Regions from separate parts of the Phyllobacterium sp. SB3 genome, predicted to be linked through region 1. Evidence: predicted binding sites of a transcription regulator. Region 1 holds the regulator's gene; the other holds the start of a gene.
The links. Region 1 encodes PhoB, which activates phosphate uptake and scavenging genes when phosphate is short. Its sites were predicted from a motif close to TGTCATNNANCTGTCAT; they were not measured.
Positions count from the first base shown of each region.

Region 2: the regulator PhoB is predicted to act here: its motif matches at 1,771-1,787, upstream of ABKW30_RS04770 (PhoX family phosphatase).

Region 1 is NZ_JBDYKI010000001.1:251,126-255,135, reverse strand. It holds gene pstB (phosphate ABC transporter ATP-binding protein PstB) at 1-543, shown strand, start outside; gene phoU (phosphate signaling complex protein PhoU) at 565-1,293, shown strand; gene phoB (phosphate regulon transcriptional regulator PhoB) at 1,310-1,996, shown strand; gene ABKW30_RS01265 (LTA synthase family protein) at 2,282-4,010, shown strand, end outside.
Region 2 is NZ_JBDYKI010000001.1:971,102-975,111, forward strand. It holds gene ABKW30_RS04760 (HAD family hydrolase) at 1-669, shown strand, start outside; gene ABKW30_RS04765 (threonine/serine dehydratase) at 748-1,737, shown strand; gene ABKW30_RS04770 (PhoX family phosphatase) at 1,855-3,837, shown strand; gene ABKW30_RS04775 (DUF2239 family protein) at 3,834-4,010, opposite strand, start outside.

The DNA of each region.
Region 1 (4,010 bases):
ATCCACAATCCGAAAATCGATGTTGTCGAACTGCGTGCCCGCGTCGGCATGGTTTTTCAGAAACCCAATCCATTTCCGAAGTCCATCTACGAGAATGTGGCCTATGGACCACGCATCCATGGTCTTGCCCGTACCCGGCAGGATATGGAGGAAATCGTTGAAAAAAGCCTGCAACGCGCCGGTCTTTTCGCTGAGGTCAAGGATCGTCTGCATGAACCTGGCACCGGCCTTTCGGGCGGTCAGCAGCAGCGCCTTTGCATCGCACGGGCCATTGCGGTCAGCCCTGAAGTCATCCTCATGGATGAGCCATGTTCGGCGCTTGATCCGATTGCTACGGCAAAAGTCGAAGAGTTGATCGATGAATTGCGCCAGAACTATACGATTGTCATCGTCACACACTCGATGCAGCAGGCTGCTCGTGTGTCGCAACGTACTGCAATGTTCCACCTCGGAAATATTGTCGAAGTCGGCGACACGGAAATGATGTTTACGAGCCCTACCGAAAAGCGCACGCAAGACTACATTACCGGACGTTTCGGTTGATCACGGGAAGAGGCTTAGGCAATGACTGAAACAGCACAACACACCGTCCGCTCCTATGACGATGAACTGAAGTTCCTCACGCACAAGATTGCAGAGATGGGCGGGCATGCGGAGCGCATGGTCGAACAGGCCGTGTCCGCCATGGTAAATTCTGACAATGCCCTTGCCCAGCGCGTTATTTCGGATGACCTGATCCTCGATGCCGGTCAGCGCGAGATTGACGAAAAGGCCATCACGATCATCGGCAAGCGCCAGCCAATGGCAATCGATCTGCGCGAAGTCATCGGCACCATCCGCATCTCGTCCGATCTCGAACGTATCGGCGATCTCGGCAAAAACATCGCCAAGCGCGTTGTTGCGGTCAATGACACGCGGCAGACGCTCTCTGTCTATCGTGGCTTGCAGACAATTGCAGAGCTTGCGCTGACACAGCTCAAGGATGTGCTGGACGCCTATGCAACGCGTTCTGTGGCACAGGTCAACATCGTCCGCGAGCGCGACGATGAGATCGATGCGCTTTACACATCGCTTTTCCGCGAACTCCTGACTTACATGATGGAAGATCCGCGCAACATATCGGCCTGCACGCATCTGCTGTTCTGCGCCAAGAATATCGAGCGTATCGGTGACCATGCCACCAATATTGCCGAGACGGTTTACTACATTGTCACGGGAACCCAGCTTCCAGCGGAACGTCCGAAGGAAGACCAGTCCCATACCGTTATTTTAGACGAGCCAGTCACGCCATAATTGCCGGAAGCAGATCATGCCTATAGCTCCCAGAATCACAGTCGTTGAAGACGAAGACGCCCTCAGTGTACTCCTCCGGTATAATCTGGAGGCTGAAGGCTATATTGTCGAAACCATCAGCCGTGGTGACGAAGCCGAAATAGCCTTGCGCGAAAAAGTACCGGATCTGCTGATCCTCGATTGGATGCTCCCGGGTCTTTCGGGTATTGAACTTTGCCGCCGCCTGCGTGCGCGCCGCGAGACGGAAATCCTGCCGATCATCATGCTGACGGCACGCGGGGAAGAAAGCGAGCGTGTGCGCGGACTTTCAACCGGTGCGGACGACTACATGGTCAAGCCGTTCTCCACGCCGGAATTGCTGGCACGTATCAAATCCATGCTGCGACGGGTCAATCCCAGCCTGCTTTCACACGTATTGAGCTTTGGCGATCTGAAGCTTGACCGCGAGCAGCATCGGGTTTTCCGCAAGGAACGCGAATTGAAGCTCGGTCCAACCGAGTTCCGCCTGCTGGAATTCCTCATGCAATCGCCGGGCCGGGTGTTCTCGCGCGGTCAATTACTGGACAATGTCTGGGGCGCGGACATTTATGTCGATGACCGCACGGTTGACGTGCATGTGGGCCGTCTGCGCAAGGCAATCAATATCGGCCGCTCGCTTGATCCCATCCGTACAGTGCGCGGTGCAGGCTATTCTTTCGGATAGCGACCGGCTTTCCGTATAAACTTCTTTGTTTCAGACATTCCGGCCCGGGCCGTTCCTCACAAGAACGACCCGGGCCACATTGTATTCATGTTCTTTTTAAACTCCGGAGACTTGCCATTCCGGTCGCGGCACAAAAGCTCGCCAGCCATCACAATCCATGACTCTGTATCAAGACAAATTTATCGGCATTAACGATTTTGTCACTGGTCGGGGAACGGAACGCTGATATATGACGTTTATGTGACGGTTTTGTGAATGCCGTTCTCGTGTAGCGTGGAGATGTTTTTGGCTGGGCAGATCGAGCAAGTGGAACTTGAAACGAATGTCTGGTCCGGTGCAGAAGCGGTGGTCAGGCCATCGCGGCTGGCAGGTTTTTTCCGCCACGCGGGCTATCTGACGGCCGTATTTGCCATCTCCACAATGCTTGTTCTTGCCATCGAACTGGTGTTTCGGGGCTCAATCTCAGACTCGATTCTCTTCTTTCAGCAGCTTTATCGTCCGGCATGGACCACAGTTGGTCTCTATGTCCTGATTATTCTTACATTGGATGCCATTTTCGGCCGGGCCCATAACGGCCTGCTGATTGTTGCGCCGCTTGCCCTGTTTTTTACATGGGTAGGGCGGCAGAAAGCTCTTTATCTTGGCGATCCGCTCTATCCGGCGGATTTTTTGTATTCGCGCCAGATATTTGACCTGATGCCGCTGCTGGTTCGCGAGCGGCCATGGACGGCGGTTGCGCTGCTGCTGGCCGGAGTTACAGCTGCCACCGGACTAGTAATGGCGTGGCGGTTCTGGCGCAAACGGGGGACACGCCTTAGCAGTAAGGGCCGGCTTTGGCGGTTGGCACTTGCGGTGCCTGCGCTGGCATTCTTTGTCTCGATCATGGACTACAACACATTCTCATGGGCGCGGGACCGGCTGCATGTTCAACCGATCATGTGGGACCAGAAAGAGAACTACGCGCATAATGGTTTCACCATGGCTTTTGCGCTCAACCTGCCGATGGCGGATGTTTCTGCGCCAGCGGGATATTCGGCAGAGGCGATCAGCTCGATACCTTCGGTTCCGGCACTGTTCGAATCCACGGGCAAACCCGATATCATCATGGTGATGAGCGAATCTTTCTGGGACCCAACCCGGCTTCCCGGCGTGAGTTTCAATCGCGACCCGATCCCTACAGTTCGCGCCAATCAGTCCGGCTCGGTGTTTTCACCGGAGTTCGGCGGGATGACTGCAAATGTGGAATTTGAGGCGTTGACGGGCTTTTCCAATGCCTTTCTGCCATATGGCAGCATTCCCTATCAGCAATATGTCCGTCACTCCGTGCCGTCATTGGCGACGTTCTTCAAAAGCGAGGGTTATGAGACAAAAGCGATCCATCCCTATCGGGAGTGGTTCTGGAATCGCCGCAATGTCTATGAATCATTCGGCTTTGATACATTCATGTCGGAAGAAAACCTGCCAAAGCTGAAGGCACGTGGGCCGCTGGTCTCCGATGATGCATTGATGGACGAGGTGATCAGCGAGGCAGACAAGGCCAAGGGACCATTCTTCTATTTCACGGTTACATTGCAGGGGCATGGTCCTTACGAACCGAACCGCTACAAGAATAACCGGATCAGCGCTGCCACGGATGCGGGCGAGGGCCCTCGTCAGATCATCGAGACATTCTCGGAAGGCGCGTCCGACGCGGATCGCAGCCTGAAAAAATTGATGAACTGGGCGTCCCACCGCAAACGCCCAACGATCCTTGTTTTCTTCGGGGATCATCTGCCGCCGCTCAACGAGGCCTATGTGGCGACGGGCTACATGAAAAATCGTGTGGCCGACCGGCGGGCGCCTCTGGATGACATGCTGAAACAGCATGAAACGCCCTTGGTCGTATGGTCGAATACATGGGGTGCCGATTATGGCATCGGTACGGTCAGCCCGTCATTCCTGCCGCTGCATGTGCTGGAATTGGCAGGCATGAGCCATCCTTACTATACCGGCGTTCTCGGAGCAGTTCGGGACA
Region 2 (4,010 bases), 720 kb from region 1:
TGGTTCGGCATTACCCTTGAGCTGGCAAACATGGCCGCCAAGGGCGATGAAACCAAAGCAAAGGCTTTGGTCGAAGCCGGGGGATATGATTGGGAGATGCAGAAATTCCGGGGCGGGTCGGTCGTGGCCGCGGGAACGATTCATGATGTTGTCGATCTTTGGCATCCTGAACTGACGCTGGAGGAAAAGCGTCAGCGCATCCGTGATTATGATGATTATACCGTGCAGGAAGGTTCCCGCCGTGCCATTGGAATAGATGGATTGCATGCAACGCTTGAGGCGCTTGTCGCAAAGGGATTCATCCTCGGCATTGCGACCAATGACTCAGAGGCTGGTGCACGCGCCACGGCTGAGGCGCTGGGGCTTTCGTCCCTGTTCACTGTGATCATTGGTTATGACTCCGTAGCCCGTGCAAAACCCCACGCAGATCAACTTCATCTCTTTGCGTCAAAGACGGGCCTGCTGGTCGAGACAATTGCCATGGTCGGGGATAATTCGCACGATCTGGAAATGGCACATGCCGCAGGTGCCGGTCTCGCTATCGGTGTGTTGTCCGGCAATAGCACATTGGATGATCTTGCACATCTCAGTGATGCCATCCTTGGTTCAATTGCAGAGCTACCGGAGTTTTTGGAAAAGAGAGCTGAATCCTTGGCGAAGTCCGATTGATATGATGACAATGATTGGGGTGCCTGCAGCACTGTAGAGTGCTATCCATCGCCTATCTGGTTTTACAGGAGAGGTCCTATGGATCATCAGGATTTTGCCGTCGGCATCGCCGATATAGAGGCGGCTGCGAGCAGGCTGTCGGGACAACTTGTGCCGACGCGGCTGGTGGAATCAGAGGTCCTCAACGACCGCTACAAAGCGCGGATTCTTTTCAAGCCGGAATGCCTGCAGCGAACCGGATCATTCAAATTTCGCGGTGCCTATAATCGCATCAGTCAGTTTACGGCGGAGGAGCGCAAGCGCGGTATCGTGGCGTTTTCGTCAGGCAATCATGCGCAGGGCGTCGCAAGTTCAGCCAGAATTTTCGGTATCAAGGCAGTTATCGTCATGCCTAAGGATGCACCGCAGATAAAAATCGACAATACGCGGGCCTATGGTGCGGAAGTGGTCTTCTTCGACCGTTATACGGAGAGTCGTGACGTGATAGCTGCGCCTTTTATCGAAGAGCGTGGCATGGTTCTGGTGCCGCCTTACGATGACCCGTCGATCATTGCGGGGCAGGGCACGATTGGCCTCGAACTTGCCGACGAGGCCGAGGAGCGGGGCATAGTGCTCGACGACGTTTTCGTTCCGAGCGGCGGCGGCGGTCTCATCAGTGGTGTCTCGATTGGTGTAAAGTCCCGTTCCCCGCAAACGCGCATCTGGGGTGTGGAACCGGAGAACTTTGATGATCTGCGCCGTTCCCTGGTTGCAGGGCACATCCTCAGCAACGAGACCGGATATCGTTCTATCTGCGATGCAATCCTGACCGTTCAACCCGGCGATCTGACATTTCCGATCAACAGGCAAAATCTTGCTGGTGGTATCGCTGTCTCAGACAGTGCTGTTCGCGGCGCCATGCGTGCAGCGGCCAACTATCTGAAATTGGTAGTCGAGCCCGGCGGCTCAGTCGGCCTCGCTGCTCTGGATTCCGGCGAAGTCGATATCGAGGGTAAGACGGTCGCTGTGGTTCTATCAGGTGGCAATGTCGATCTGGACTCTTACTGCAAGTTGATCGCGACCACTTAGACCTTCGACGCAGGTGCGTAAAAGCTGCATTTTTGTCATCAGTTTGTTACGCTGAACTTCTAGCCATTCTGGAACGGTTCTAATCCGCAACCCAGCCAGATAGCCAGAGGTCACGCCATGAACGATCAAACTCCCGTTTTCAGAACCAGCCAGCTTGAAGAGAACGAAGGTCCGGGCCACAACCCGACTGACAATCCTACAATGGGTGAACTCATTGCAGCGCGTTTCTCGCGCCGTGGCTTTCTGAAAGGCTCACTTGCGGTCTCCGCTATCGCTGCCACCGTTAGCCCAATGGCACTGATGCTGGCGGACGATGCACGCGCTGACACCAAATCCGCCTTCAGCTTTGAAGAAGTAGAAGTTGGCATTGATGAAAAGCATCATGTGGCCGCAGGATATGATGCAGATGTACTTCTGCGTTGGGGCGATGGGATTTTCGCAGATTCGCCAGAGTTTGATCCGCGAAACCAGACACCGGAGGCTCAGGCAAAGCAGTTTGGCTATAATAATGATTATGTCGGTTACATTCCGATAGACGGCTCGTCCGAACATGGGCTTCTGGTCGTCAACCACGAATACACAAATGAACATTTGATGTTCCCCGACATCGTAAAAGTTGCGGACGGCAAGATCGAAGTTGCACCGGCCGACAAGAAACGTGTCGACATCGAAATGGCTGCGCATGGCGGCAGCGTTGTGGAAATCAGGAAGGTCGAAGGCAAGTGGCAGGTCATCAAGGACGGCAAGCTCAATCGCCGCATCACTGCCAATACGGAAATGCAGTTGTCCGGCCCCGTTGCCGGTCATGAACGTGTCAAGACAAATGCCGACAGTTCAGGAACCAAAGTCTTCGGCATGATCAATAATTGCTCGGGCGGCGTTACCCCTTGGGGTACTTATGTTTCCGGCGAAGAAAACATTCACGGTTATTTCCTCGGCAAACTCCCTGAAGACAGCAAGGAAGCTGCAAATTACAAGCGCATGGGTATCCCGGAAGGCGTGTATGACTGGGGTAATTTCCACGACCGCTTCGATCTTTCCAAAGATCCGAACGAGGCCAACCGGTTTGGCTGGGTAGTCGAAATTGATGTGAACGATCCCAACTCCATTCCCAAGAAGCGCACTGCACTTGGCCGGTTTAAGCATGAAGGTGCGGATTCAATCGTTGCCAAGGATGGTCGCGTCGTCTTCTACCTCGGCGATGATGAGCGTTTCGATTACGTCTATAAGTTTGTAACCGCCGGTGCATTCAATCCGGATGATCGCGCTGCAAATCTCGATCTTCTTGATGAAGGCACGTTGTATGTTGCGAAATTCGATGTTGACGGAACAATCGAATGGCTGCCGGTTGTCTTCGGACAAGGCCCTTTGACCGAAGCCAATGGTTTCAACAGTCAGGCTGATGTGCTGATCGAAACTCGCCGTGCGGGTGATCTTCTTGGTGCAACCAAGATGGACCGTCCTGAGGATATTGGTCCCAATCCGGTAAACGGTAAGGTCTATGTCATGCTGACCAACAACACCAAGCGCAACGACGATCAGGTTGATGCAGCAAATCCGCGCGCAAAAAATGCGTTTGGGCATATTGTCGAAATTGCTGAGGAAGACGGCAATTTTGCTGCGACCAAAGGCAAATGGGAAATACTATTGAAATGCGGTGATCCCTCCGTTGCGGATGTCGGCGCGTCCTTCTCCACCGAAACGACCAAGAATGGCTGGTTCGGCATGCCGGACAATTGTGCGGTGGATGCCGACGGACGCCTGTGGGTATCGACTGATGGCAATTCGCCTAAGGAGACGGGCCGCACAGACGGGCTTTGGGCCGTGGACACGGAAGGCGCTGCCCGCGCGACATCCAAACTTTTCTATCGTGTGCCGGTTGGTGCTGAAATGTGCGGCCCTCTAATGTTACCGGATATGGCAACGATGATGGTCGCGGTTCAGCATCCGGGCGATGGCGGTGAGGATTGGGAAGGCTTCGGCCGTCCATCTTACTACGAAGACCTGTCGACCCGCTGGCCGGATTTCAAGGACGATATGCCTGTTCGTCCGGCCGTTGTCGCGATCACCAAAAAAGGTGGTGGCAAGATCGGGGTTTAATCCGGCCAATCGAACGCCGGCTCACTCAAATGCCGGGCATGGTCGCGGATATCCTGCGGCCAGTCTTGTGTAAGCTCGACAAAGCGCTGGTAGTTTCCCGCATAGAGCGCGCGCGTTGCTTCTTCGTAATGCGGCTGGTTACCCGCCATTGCCAGCATGAAGCGGTCGGTGCT